One region of the Peribacillus sp. NPDC058002 genome, then DNA from elsewhere that is predicted to be linked to it. Evidence: riboswitches for the same ligand, from Rfam matches in the RefSeq annotation. Region 1 holds a riboswitch; the other holds the start of a gene.
What was found. A riboswitch is a leader RNA that binds a small molecule or an ion and turns the genes downstream of it on or off. The one in region 1 is predicted to bind lysine.

Region 2: it holds a riboswitch for lysine, as region 1 does, so the genes downstream of both, ACFVSH_RS04895 (aspartate kinase) here and ACFVSH_RS00015 (amino acid permease) in region 1, are expected to answer to the same signal.

Annotation. Positions count from the first base shown of each region.
Region 1 covers NZ_JBHVQU010000001.1:70-9,291, reverse strand. Annotated here, with positions in the region: gene ACFVSH_RS00035 (spore germination protein) at 1-1,473, shown strand, start outside; gene ACFVSH_RS00030 (GerAB/ArcD/ProY family transporter) at 1,497-2,597, shown strand; gene ACFVSH_RS00025 (Ger(x)C family spore germination protein) at 2,594-3,676, shown strand; gene ACFVSH_RS00020 (glycoside hydrolase family 13 protein) at 3,762-5,441, shown strand; gene ACFVSH_RS00015 (amino acid permease) at 5,481-6,932, opposite strand; lysine riboswitch at 7,028-7,213, opposite strand; gene ACFVSH_RS00010 (LacI family DNA-binding transcriptional regulator) at 7,469-8,431, opposite strand; partial or broken gene ACFVSH_RS00005 (metal ABC transporter solute-binding protein, Zn/Mn family) at 9,099-9,222, shown strand, end outside.
Region 2 covers NZ_JBHVQU010000013.1:48,463-53,811, forward strand. Annotated here, with positions in the region: gene ACFVSH_RS04890 (YslB family protein) at 347-817, shown strand; gene ACFVSH_RS04895 (aspartate kinase) at 880-2,112, opposite strand; lysine riboswitch at 2,201-2,377, opposite strand; gene uvrC (excinuclease ABC subunit UvrC) at 2,439-4,211, opposite strand; gene trxA (thioredoxin) at 4,314-4,634, opposite strand; partial or broken gene ACFVSH_RS04910 (electron transfer flavoprotein subunit alpha/FixB family protein) at 4,833-5,349, opposite strand, start outside.

The sequences.
Region 1 (9,222 bases):
GCATCCTTTCAGGTTACTTCCAAGGATTTTCAGGAACTCCTTAAAAAGTTTAAAGCATCTAATGATTTTCTTACCTTCCAATTCCCGAATGATGATGGCTACACTATTTCCTACTTCAATTCACTGGTTAGTGTACAACAGCTTCATGAACAAGTATTGGCTGTCATGTCGAATCAACCAAAGAAGGATCTTAAGCAATTAAAAGGTGATATTCCGATTGAAGATATGAAATTGACGGCTGATCTAAAAGACATTCAAAGGTTGGTTTTGGCAGGAACAATCATGGTTCAATACAAGCAAGATGATGAAATGTGTTTGTTGATTCCATGTGTTCATAGTGTGAAAAGGCAAATTTCCACACCAGAGTCGGAGTATACGGTCGTTGGGTCCAAGGAGGCATTTGTTGAATCGCTTGATTCGAATTTGAATCTGATTCGTAACCGGTTGCCCACTCCTGATTTGCAGTCCAAGGAATTAAGGGTCGGCAGCATCTCGCAAACAAGGTTAGCGGTACTCTACATAGATGGGGTAGTAAATCAACAGATCGTTAATACAGTCATACAGAGGATAGATGATATAGATTATGATACGATCGTCGATATTTCGTTTGTAAGCCAGATGATCACGGATAATCGAAATTCGATGTTTCCGCAACTGATTGATACGGAGCGGCCTGATCATCTGGCCAGTGTTTTATCGGAAGGGAAAATCGGAATCATGCTGGACGGATCTCCACATGCATTAGTTGGTCCAAACACCATCATTTCGTTCTTTTCATCATTTGAAGATTATTTTCAAATTTGGAATCTCGGCACCTCATTCCGTTTGATTCGGCTTTTCGCAGTGCTGTTTTCCGTTTTATCTTCACCTCTGTATGTTGCCGTTTTAACCTATCATTATCAAGTGATTCCAACGGATTTGCTGCCAATCTTAATTTCATCCAGGGGAGTGATCCCGTTTCCTCCGATCTTGGAAGCCATCTTGCTGGAAGGGACAATTGAATTGCTGAGGGAAGCAGCGGTCAGGCTGCCTGCTAAAGTTGGTTCCACCATTGGTATTGTTGGCGGTATAGTCATCGGTACAGCCGCTGTGGAAGCTGGATTTGTCAGTAATGTCTTACTGATGCTTGTCGCCTTGGCTGCCTTGGCTTCATTTACGGTGCCGATTTACCAAATCAGTAATACCATCCGCCTTATCCGCTTTCCTTTTCTAATTGCAGCCCAGTTATACGGTTTGTTTGGAATGGCTTTATGCAGTGCATTCATTTTAAGCCATTTATTGAAATTGACTTCGCTTGGCAGCCCTTATTTAGACCCGCTTTACCCATTAAGAATTCATGACTTTAAAGACAGTCTCATTCGTCTCCCTTTTTCAAAGCAGAAAAAACGCCCGCAATTTCTGCGGACGGAAAATCCACTAAGGATAAGGAAGGAGACGGAAGAGCGAAACTCCCATAGTGATATTGATGAATAAGGTGTAGAAAGCGGTGAGAAGGTATGGAAGTCAAACCAAATGAAACTAAACTAATATCTCCATTTTTTGTTTTTTTCCTCATGCCCGGCATGCAGATTGGGGTAGGGATATTGGGGTTTGAACGGGTCATAGCGAAAGAGGCTGGTCAAGACGCATGGTTATCTGTACTCATATCAGGGTTGATCGTAAATGTTCTGCTTTGGATGTGTTTCAAGCTTTTAGGCAGGGGTCCCCAAACCCTTGATTTGGTCGCCATCCACAAGGATTTGTTCGGTAAATGGGTCGGAAGTGCTTTCAATGTTTTATTCATCCTCTACTTTATAATGATTTCCGTCATTCTTATCAGGACTTATTTAGAAGTCATTCAGGTTTGGATGTTCCCTGGTGTCAATATCCTGATGCTAATAACCATCATTCTTATTCTCGTCTATAGTTTTGTGGAGGGAGGGTTCAGGGTCATCACCGGTTTTTGCATAATCGGGCTTATTATCGGATCGCCATTATTCCTTTTGAATTATTTCCCATTGAAGTACGCCCACTTTGAAAATTTGGGTCCTTTTCTTGATCATTCCTTTTTGGAAATCATGAAGGCCTGTAAGAAAATGACCCTGAATTACCTTGGTTTTGAATTACTCCTTATTTATTACCCTTTCATTAAAGACCCCGAAAAATCTCAAAAGTGGGCCCATTTAGGGGCAGTGTTTACTATGGCGATATATTTAGTATCCATCATCGTTTCATTAGCCTACTATCATCAAGATCAACTGAAAGATGTAATATGGGCAACCTTGACGTTATGGAAAATTGTTGACCTTCCATTCATTGAAAGGTTCGAATACATAGGGATTTCCGTTTGGCTGTTCATGGTGCTGCCGAATGTTTGCATAGGGGTTTGGGCAGCGAGCAGGGCAGCAAAAAGAGTATTTGGACTAAGGCAAAGAAAGATGTTGATCTTCATTCTGCTGATCATTTTAGTTTCCTGCACTTTCATGGATAACCGCTATAGAATCGATAAGTTTAACACGATAAGTTCGGAAATTGGTTTTTATATCGTTTATTTGTATCTTCCTCTCTTATTCATATGGCAGTCGATTGTCTATAAAGTCAGGGGGCATAAATCGTGAAAATCCGACTTATCTTGATAATATTGGCAGGTTTCTTGATGACGTCCTGCGGCGTGGAAAAACAAATATTAGAAGATATTTTAATTGCTGAAGTCGTAGGTTATGATGATGCCGAAAGCAAAAAAATCAAAGCTACGGTCGTTGTCAGCGTGCCTCAGCATGGGGAGCAAGCAAATCTAGGTAAAGAAGTATATGAAGCGGTCTCCCATGATATAAAGGCAACCCGCCAGCAGAAAAATGCAAAAACGCCATTCCCGATTGTCGGTGGTAGACTGACGGTCATTCTCTATGGTGAAAAATTGGCAGGAAATGGATTGAATGATTATGTCGATACATATAGGCGTGACCCCATGGTGGGAAGGAACTTGTATTTAGCGATCGTTCATGGCAAAGCGGAGGATGTAGTTAAAATGGAGCCGAAGTTGATTAAAACTCCAGGGGTTCAAGCGAAAGAGCTGATCGAACAGAATATAAAGACTAATTTGCCTAATGTGGATCTTCACAGGTATTTATATGCATGTCATGGTAAAGGAATCGACCCGGTCTTGCCCTTATTGGAAACGGCAGGGGATCAAATACGGGTAAAAGGGATCGCCTTGTTTAAAAAGGATCGTTATATTGGCAAATATATTCCTTATGAGGACGGATTTTTATTTAAAGTCCTTACTGAAAACTTTAAGATGGGGAGTTATGAAATTAAGTGGAAGGAAAATGTTTTTACAGATATCAATAACGTGGAGTCACGTGTCCATTATCATATTTCGGATGCAAATCAAGACCCCAAGGTCAGGATTGAAGTGAAATTAAAAGCGAGTCTGCTGGAGGTCCAAGGCTATGACTTGGGCAAAGCGGTCGACCTGAATAAAATAGAGGCCAGGGCCGAGCATGTCATTGGAAAAAAATTAAATGAGATGGTAACCATGCTTCAGGAGAACAATATCGATCCGATTGCAATCGGTAATCATGCTAAAAGTAAAACAAGAAATTTCAATCAGGAACATTGGGAGAAGGCATATCCTTATATTCCAATCGAGGTAGATCTGGATATTGAAATGATTCAAACGGGAATAGCTGAATAAAAGGAGAATATTCTGAAGTTTTTCCCTTTATAATAGGGGTATTGGTGTAATGATCATATCAATGCGGCCAAAGAGGGGGAAAGACATGGACAAAGCATGGTGGAAAGAGGCAGTTGTGTATCAAGTGTATCCAAGGAGTTTTATGGATAGTGATGGAGATGGGATAGGGGATATAAACGGGATTTTGATGAAACTCGATTATTTACAAGAGCTGGGCGTGAACGTGATATGGCTATCCCCTGTTTATCAATCTCCCAATGATGACAATGGGTACGATATCAGTGATTATAAATCGATCATGACTGAATTCGGGACCATGGCTGATTTCGATAGGTTGTTGAAGGCGGTTCATGAACGTGGAATGAAGATCATGATGGACCTGGTGATCAACCATTCTTCTGATGAACATCCGTGGTTCAAGGAATCCCGATCCTCAAAAGATAATCCGAAGCGAGATTATTATATTTGGAAACCTGGAAAGAATGGAAAAGAACCGAATAATTGGGAGTCCATTTTTAAAGGTTCAGCATGGGGATATGATGAAGGGACCGATGAATATTATTTACATTTATTCAGCAGGAAACAACCGGATTTAAACTGGGAGAATCCTAAGCTCCGTGAAGAGATCTATAGCATCATGACTTGGTGGCTGGATAAGGGTGTCGATGGCTTTCGGATGGATGTCATCAATTTCCTTTCAAAAGATCAAAGCTATTCAGATGGATCCGTTCATCATGGGAAACAGTATGGCGATGGAAGCCCCTTTTTCTTGAACGGCCCGCGCATACATGAGTTTTTGCAGGAAATCAATCAACGGGCACTTTCTGGACATGACGTGATCACGGTTGGGGAGATGCCAGGCGTCACACCGGAGGAGGCGCAATTGTTCACAGGTAAAGATCGTGGTGAGCTACATATGGTCTTTCAATTCGAACATATGGATTTGGGGAGCGGGCCGGCAGGGAAATGGAGTAATGACAAGTGGAAGCTTACCGATTTAAAGCGAATTCTCTCCAAGTGGCAGACTGGTTTGGAGGGGGATGGCTGGAACAGTTTATACTGGAACAACCATGATCAGCCCCGGATTGTCTCAAGGTTTGGTGATGATGGAAAGTATCGGATTGAAAGCGCAAAGATGCTTGCAGCTTGCCTTCATATGCTTCAAGGGACACCCTATATATATCAAGGGGAAGAGCTGGGCATGACCAATGTTGCATTTGAGGGCATCGATGATTACCGGGATATCGAAACATTGAATTCATATGAAGAACTCGTCGATTCGCATGGCTGGTCAAAAGAGAGGATGATGTCAGCCATCCACGCCCGAAGCAGGGATAATGCGAGGACACCGATTCAGTGGAATGACTCCCGGAACGCAGGATTCACGAAAGGGACGCCTTGGATTAAGGTTAATCCCAATTTTCCAGAGATTAATGCAGAAAAAGCCTATAATGATCCGAATTCCATTTTTCATTTTTATAAAAAACTTATCCAATTACGAAAGAAACATGAAATCGTCGTTTATGGCCGTTTTGAACTGCTATGGCCGGATGATGAACGAATATTTGCCTACACGAGATCGTTTGAAGAAGAAAAGCTGCTGGTGCTATGTAACTTTAAAGAAGAGGAGGCCTCCTATACTTTGCCTGAAGAACTGCATGCATATTCAGCCACAAGGCTGATAGGCAATTATGATCAGGAAGAAGAAGGAATCTCCAGCAAACCTCTGCGTCCATATGAATGCCGTGTTTATCATTTGAAATGAAAAAAGGACCTGTTCTCCATAGAACAGGTCCTTTGCGCATTATTTTGATTTAAGGTCACATTCCTTCAGGGGAATGATTTTCGTTTTATGCTTGATTTTATAGCCGAGCCATAGGGCGAAAAATAAAACTAAGCCAATGTAGGAAACAAACATTGAATTCCAGTCGATCCCATTGCTGCTGAAAGCTTGATAGCCTTGTCCGATGATAATGATAAGGCAAAGGACAAGTGCGAATATAGGCCCGAATGGGAAGCCTTTTGCCCGGAATGGTAAAGCATTCATATCAAGGCCTTGAGCTGCGTAAGCTTTGCGGAACCGATAATGGGCAATCGCGATCCCGACCCAGGTGACGAATCCTGCCATGCCTGAAGCGTTCAATAACCAGATATAAACGACGCCGTCACCGAAAAATGAAGCTAAGAATGCAACGCAGCCTACTAAAGAAGTCACGATAAGTGCATTCACGGGTACTCCTCTTTTATCTAACTTGCCTAGGAATTTCGGTGCTTTCCCATCACGTGCCAAGTCCCATAGCATACGGGTTGAAGCGTACATGCCAGAGTTACCGGCAGAGAGTACGGATGATAGAATGATCGCGTTCATGATGGATGCAGCAAATGCAAGGCCTGCCCGTTCGAATACAAGCGTGAATGGACTTACGGCAACATCTTCACTCAATAATCGTGAATCGGTAAACGGAATGATCATGCCAATTACAAAAATGGCAAGGATATAGAATAAGATGATGCGCCAGAAAACGGATCTGATCGCTTTTGGGATATTTTTTTCTGGATCCTCACTTTCACCAGCAGTCACTCCAAGCAATTCCGTTCCTTGGAATGAAAAGCCGGCAGCCATGAATACGCCCAGGATCGTAAAGAACCCACCGTTAAAGGGACCTTCACCCATTGTGAAATTTGAAAATCCAATTGGGTCTTTCCCACCCATGATCCCGAGAATGATCAGGACACCCGTGATCAAGAAAATGACGACTGTCACGACTTTGATCATGGCAAACCAGAATTCTGCCTCCCCGAAACCTTTTACTGACATATAATTGATAAGAAACATAGTGATTAATGCAATGGCACTCCAGATAATTGAAGGGCTATCCGGGAACCAGAACTTCATAATTAAGACAACGGCTGCCAATTCAGCGGCAATGGTGATTGCCCAGTTATACCAGTAGTTCCAACCAATCGCAAAACCGAAAGACGGATCGACGAATTTGGATGCATAGACACGGAATGAACCGGCCACTGGCATGAACGCTGCCATTTCTGCAAGACTTGTCATTAAGTAATAAACCATGATGCCGATGACTGCGTATGCCACCAAGGCACCGCCGGGACCGGCTGAATGAATGGCACCGCCACTTGCTAAAAATAAACCTGTTCCAATCGTTCCACCTAATGAAATCATCATTAAATGACGCGCTTTCAGGCTCCTTTTCAGTTCAGTAGGGCTTGATGCTGATTGTGAATTTGACAATTGATGTTACACTCCTTTTTATTGGAAGGGAACGAAAAATAAAAAACAGCAGTCGAAAAAGATCGACGGCTGTTTATAATAAACCCGTTTATCCTTCCGAAGATAGCTCCCCACGCTTTTTTGAAAAAGCGTGACAGTGGTGTTCCTGTTCGGTAACACCGCCAGCAAGAATATACATGGAATATACCCTTACTTCGGCAATTTATCCTTTCAAACGGAGTCTTGAATTTTCCAGAATCTCGTCCGTTTTACTTTTATAAGCTGCAGCCTCTAACTCATCGGTAAATGAGGAAGTATTCAATTTTCTAAAATCGTTGCGCCAGCTTGTAAGTGACGTCAGACGATAGTTCTCATGAAATTCATGCAATCGCTAATAGATTGCTAGTAATTGAGTAAACTTTACTATATCAAAATTATAAAATAATCTCATGAATATCGCAATGATTATTTTATGTGGTTATTTTTTCCTAGTTAATGAATGATGGCGGCAAGGAAGAATTCAAATGGCGATATACCAAAATAAAGCATGGAGATCATTAAACGGTCCTTCTTTTTATAAGGGCGTAGTCCAGTTTTACATGTTTGACCAGCTCAGGATTCTCAAATAGGTCCACCGCCATTTTCCCAATCCATTCCAACGGCAGGGAAATGGTCGTGATGTCGAGCATTTCACCCAGGCTATCATTATTGAAACCGAGAATGGCCACATCCTCCGGGACCCTTATACCTGATTTCTTAGCGGTAAGAATGAAGCCAGCCGCCGTGTCATCATTCGTGATGATGATGGCTTCAGGTTTATCCATCATCGAATTCCATTCCTGAAACAATTGTTCACCGTCTTTGATGTGATAACTGCCTTCAAACAGCCATTCCTTATTGTTTATCAGTTGATGTTTACTCATGATATCGGTAAAGGCCTTTGTACGATGGGAACTATTTCTGCTCTTTTTACGGCCGAGGCTGTATCCGATTTTCTTATATCCTTTAGCAATCACGTACTCAAGGGCACAGGAGAAAGCTGCATAATGATCAATGCTGATGGATGAGAATTCAGCCTGGGCCGTATCTTCACATAAAATGATCGGTCCGTATTTTTGATATTCCAAAAGGATTTTCATTTCCGAAATCCTTGAACAAACGATAATGCCATCGAGCTGCTTCATTTGCAGCATATTAAAAGCCTCGATTTCCTTCTCTCTGTCATAATTTGTTTGAAAGATGACGATATGACAGCCAATTGCATTAGCCTGTTTAGTGATTCCGTTAACGATTGCCCCGTAATATGGGTGATTGTTGAAGGGGATGATGATGCCGATAAGATTGGTTTTACCTTTTGAAAGATGAATGGCATTTATGTTTCTCGTATAATTCAAACGATCGATGGCCTCCAAGACGCTCTTTCTTTTATCTGGGCTTACATATGGATGATCATTCAATACACGGGACACTGTTGAGACAGATACACCGGCACATTGAGCTATTTCTTTAATATTTGTCATGGTATCACCGTTTTTTCTTTTTTTATATTGTACAGTATGAAACCCATTTCAGGGCAAGAGAACAGTGTGGGGCTGCTGAAGATTTCTTCAAATAAGGTCTTGTTCTGGTATGGGTTTCATCCTTTAAGATTGTTTTAAGTCTTAGAGGAGGAGGAGACCATGATGTTTCAAACCCTAATCACCCTTTTTGTGCTTTGCGGAATTGAATTGGGATTTGCGTACTTGGCAATTTCCTTGAAAAAATGAGTGGCAATGCACATGGAATGCGTAAAATCCCGCGTTTACTCGTGAATTTTGGCACTTTACTCGTAAAATCAGCGCTATTACCCGTGAATTTCACAATGTTCGAAATAGCCCCCATAGTTTATATTCACCATTAGAACCCCACAATATAAATATAACTTCAGAGTTCGTTTCATGTACGGCATGACCGACTGTCAGGAAGCTCCCCAGTGGAGCTTCCTGACAGTTTTTTACGTGTGCGAAATTCATTGTCCTTTTTGAAATGTTTGAAAAAATAGTTGCACTTTTTTTGTATATTTGTGTATAGTATGAAATAAGTTGTATAGAGGAAACTTTTTAGCATTTACGACAATGTAAAAATTTTTACACTTATTTTTGCGCATGGCAAACTATTTTAGAAAGAGGAAAAAGGGAGGGAGTATGGATGGGCTTTCTGAAATCCATTTGGAGCGTGATTGCTGCATTGCTGATTTTAACGGGGTGTGGCAATGATACGGTTGAAAGTGATAAAGGCAATGGTAAGCTGAATATCGTTGCAACAACGGGAA
Region 2 (5,349 bases), on a different contig from region 1:
ATAATCTGGTGGCTACCTTTTATCTCCGCGTGAAAATATAGTATAGAGTCAAAAAAACTCCTCTATACTTCCTTTACAATTATGTGACATGTCCATTTTACTCCTGACTTCAATGTGCGTCAAGAAAACGGATACAAGAAATCTCTTTTTCAGAATAGATTTTATTGGATTAAATTGTCAATTTTTAATCTATCAAGTATATATTTTGGAGAAATTACAAATTAATCTATTAATATCCCGCTATAATTTCTCATTTTTTTCCATTTGCTATTTAAATAAATAAAAAACAGTATAATTTGAAAAAGAAATACGTTTATAATAGATTTACAGAAAGAGGCGATAAATTATGAAAAAAAATATTGCTGCTGCGATAGAAGAAGAGATTCAAACTGAAGAAATTCAAGCTGAGGAATTCAAAGTTCCAGCTTTCGGGTACGAATTAATCAGAGAAGTTCTATTGAACGATGTTCTCGGAAAAGACTCTAATCAAATCCTCTATTGGGCAGGTAAACAATTAGCAAGAAAATTCCCGTTGAATGGCGATCAGGAAGTTATTGAATTTTTCCAAAGCGCCGGATGGGGCAATCTTGAAATCATGAAGTATACGAAACACGAGATGGAATTATCCCTGACGGGTGAAATAATCAGCCGCCGCTTGGACTTACACCCTGATTGTCACTTCCAGCTTGAAGCCGGTTTCCTTGCCGAGCAGTTTTCACTGCAAAAAAAATTCCTCAGCGAATCAACGGAAGAAATCAAACGCCGCGCAAAAAAAGTGATATTCACCATCCAATGGGATCCCAGAGATCCAATCTAATTAGCCCTTAAAACAGACTTACCCTTTTTACCGGAAGTCTGTTTTTTATTGGACTCCTGCACTTAAGCTAGCACATTTGCATGCTGACCAAGTTTAAATGCTTCATGAAGGGATTCAACCGCCTTCACCATTTCCTTTTCATTGACGACAGTCGAAACTTTAATTTCCGATGTGCTGACCATTTTCACCTGGATGCCTGTATTGGCCATCACTTCAAACATCTCGGCAGCCACACCGGGGTTGGATACCATACCAGAACCGACGATGGACACTTTGGCCAACCCGCTCTCCGTTTCGACCCGGTCGAATCCCAATCGTTCTTTATTATTTTCCAGCACGATCAAGGCCGCTTCCGTATCTCCACTTTTTGTGGAAAAAGATAGATTGGTCGTATCCTCGGCTGTCATGCTTTGAATGATGATGTCCACATTGATCCGGTTTTTCGCAAGTGTCGTGAAGATTGTGGATAATGCACCAAGTGATTGGGGCAAACCATAAATTGTGACCCTCGTAATACTGTCTTCAAAAGCAATGCCGCGTACAATTAAGTTTTCTTCCATAGTTGCTTCCTCCTCAATGATCGTTCCTGATTCTCTCTCCATGCTTGAACGGACTTCAAGCGGAATTTGATAATTTTTTGCATATTCGACAGCCCTTGGATGGAGGACGCCCGCCCCTAGGTTGGCAAGTTCCAGCATTTCATCGTAAGAAATGGATTGGAGTTTTCGCGCGCCTTTTATGTAGCGTGGATCCGTTGTGAAAACACCTGTTACATCCGTATAAATATCGCATCTATCCGCATTCAGAGCTGCAGCGATGGCAACCGCCGTCGTATCTGAACCGCCTCGCCCCAATGTAGTGATTTCCCCATTTACATCGTTCCCCTGGAAACCGGCCACGACCACTATTTTCTTCTGTTGAAGCTGAGCTTGGATCCTTGAAGCATCAATGTTTAAAATCCGGGCATTCCCATGAACGGATTCCGTTTGCATGCCAGCCTGCCAGCCAGTATACGAAATGGCTTCATGCCCTTCTTCAATCAATGCCATCGTTAACAGGGAAATCGTTACCTGTTCCCCAGTGGTCAATAGCATATCCATTTCCCTTTTGCTCGGGGTTCCGGAAATATCACGGGCCATGGAAACCAATTGGTCCGTTGTTTTCCCCATGGCTGAAACAACGACGACTACCTCATTTCCATTCTCCGCTTCCTCGATTACCCGATTGGCAACATTTTTGATTTTTTCTACGCTACCGACGGATGTTCCGCCGAATTTTTGAACGATTAATGCCATCCTCATGCACCCTCTCTACTTTTTAGGCAATAAAAAAAGCAATGAGAAATATCTCATTGCTGTGATCACATATCCAATACTGTAAACACAGTGAGATAGCTCTCCAGGGTATAAACCCTGACAATCCGCCATTTATTAAATGTCGGACCAGGAAAACAAGGTATGAGTCTTGTCTTCCTTCGGCGTCATCCCCTTTCAAAACCTTTCATGGAAGCTCATACTTCTCCAGGTCTTTACTCTTGAATTCCGCACCTCTATCAGCACTTTTAAGTTGTCTAGTTAAAAATTCCTTTTAATCATAGCATAGTGATTTATCGGTAGCAAGATTATTCTTGTAATTTTCTAACGATTCCCTCGGCTACCCCTTTTGGCATTCCAGCTTCCATGATTTCCTCGACTGTTGCCTCTTTGATCTTCTTCAATGATCCAAAATGCCTTAATAATTGCTTCCTTCGTTTTTCCCCGACTCCTGGAATATCATCAAGCTGGGAGTGAACCGCATTTTTCCCGCGTAGCTGGCGATGAAAAGTAATCGCGAACCGATGCACTTCATCCTGAATTCTTTGCAATAGGTAAAATTCCTGGCTCCGAGAATCAAGAGGTACGATTTCAAGAGGATTTCCGATCATCAATTGAGATGTCCTATGCTTTTCATCCTTAATGAGACCTGAAAGCGGAATCTCAAGGCCCAATTCATTCTCCAGAATATCCCGTACGGCTTCGACATGTCCCTTTCCGCCATCAATGATGATCAAGTCCGGTAGCGGCAGCCCTTCTTTCAATACTCGTGAATACCTTCTTCTGATCACTTCACGCATCGATTCATAATCATCAGGTCCCTGGACTGTTTTGATTTTATATTTTCGGTACTCTCTTTTTTCCGGCTTCCCATCAATGAACACGACTAAAGCGGAAACAGGGTCACTTCCCTGGATATTGGAGTTATCGAAAGCTTCAATTCGATGCGGGGTGTAGATGCCCAGTTGGTTCCCGAGGTTTTCCACCGCATTGATCGTTCTTTCTTCATCCCTTTCAATCAAAGAGAATTTTTCCTGAAGGGCGATGGAGGCATTTTTATTCGCCAATTTAAGCATGTCTTTTTTCGCCCCCCTTTTGGGGTGAATCGTTTTGACCCCAAGCAGCCCTTCGGCCATTTCGGCATCCACTGATTCAGGGAGCAAGATTTCCTTTGGTTTAAAATGGTTCGTAATCTCGTAAAACTGTCCCAGGAATGTAAGTAGTTCCTGTTCGGGTTCATCATAGACCGGAAAAAGTGAAACATCCCTTTCTATTAATTTACCCTGCCGGACAAAAAATACCTGAACACACATCCACCCTTTATCATAGGCAAAGCCAAATACATCCCTGTCGACGAAATCGGTCGTCATCATTTTTTGCTTCTCCATCGTAATATCAATGTGGGCAATCTTGTCACGGAACTCCTTGGCCCTCTCGAAATCGAGCTCTTCAGATGCCACTAGCATTTTTTCAGTCAGTTCTTTTTTTATTTCAGTATGACCGCCGTTCAAGAACCGGTTGATATCATCCACCATTTTTTTATATTCCTGTTCCTCTACTTCATATACACATGGGGCCAGGCACTGGCCAAGATGATAATAGAGACAAACGCGATCTGGTAAAGTATTGCATTTTCTTAGGGGATAGATGCGGTCGAGCAATTTTTTCGTTTCGTTAGCTGCAAATGCATTCGGATAAGGACCGAAATATTTCCCTTTGTCTTTTTTGACTTTTCGCGTAATGATTAGACGCGGGTGGCGTTCCGCAGTCAGCTTGATGAAAGGATACGTCTTATCATCCTTTAGCATGACATTATATTTTGGGTCATGTTTTTTGATTAAGTTCAGCTCTAAAATAAGAGCCTCGATATTGGAAGAGGTGACGATGTATTCGAAATCCTCAATCTCATTCACGAGCCGAAATGTTTTTCCATCATGAGATCCCGTAAAATAAGATCGGACACGATTTTTCAACACCTTCGCTTTGCCTACATATATGATCGTTCCCTGACGATCCTTCATTAAATAACAACCAGGTTGATCGGGAAGAAGGGCAAGTTTATTCTTTATTTGTTGATTCATGATTCAGCCTCCTGTTCTCCCATTTTTACAATCATTATATATCAAGATAGCGAAAAAAGCTTCAAGTCCGCAGACTTGAAGCTTTTTTTAGCTAACTTACTATTACGCGTGTTTTGCAATAAGTTCAGCAAGTGCTTCTTTAGGTTGGAAACCAACAACCTTATCAACCACTTCACCGTCTTTAAGGACGATTAATGTCGGGATGCTCATTACACCGAATTTTCCTGCTGTTTCTTGGTTTTCATCTACATCCACTTTTACGATTTTTGCTGTATCGCCAATTTCAGTATCAAGTTCTTGAAGAACTGGAGCGATCATTTTACAAGGTCCGCACCATGGAGCCCAAAAATCTACAAGAACAACACCTTCGCTAGTATCTGTTGTGAAAGTTTGGTCAGTTGCATTTACAATAGCCATATATATTTCCTCCTCAAATTTACTCAAATAACTAAAGACAGTATACCATTGTTGCTCGAATCGATGCTAATATTTTGCTTCAGTGGTAGGATGTCCAAAAAAAGAATAAATATGCAGGCCGAAGTCCTTGCCTCTTAGCCCAAATAAAGGGGCAAGACATGTGTCGGCTTATGCCAAATGTCTTGCCCCCTAATTTGTATTATTTTAAGCGTTAACTTTTAGTTTTTTGAATTCTTCCGTAAGTAATGGAACGACTTCGAAAAGGTCTCCGACAATTCCGTAATCAGCTACATTGAATATGTTAGCTTCCGGATCTTTATTGATGGCAACGATAACCTTGGAGTTGGACATCCCCGCTAAATGCTGGATCGCACCGGAAATTCCGCAGGCGATATAAAGGTCAGGTGTTACGACTTTACCCGTTTGCCCGATTTGCAAAGAGTAATCGCAATAGTCCGCATCACATGCTCCGCGTGAAGCTCCTACCGCTCCGCCAAGAACTTGTGCAAGTTCCTTTAACGGTTCAAAACCATCTTCACTTTTCACGCCCCGTCCACCTGCGATGATTACTTTCGCTTCTGAAAGGTCGACCCCTTCACTAGCTTTTCTGACAACATCTTTAATGATTGTACGTAAATCCTTAATGTCCACACTTAATGTAGAAACACCACCAGAGCGGGACTCATCTTTAGCTAATGGTTCGATATTGTTCGGACGGATT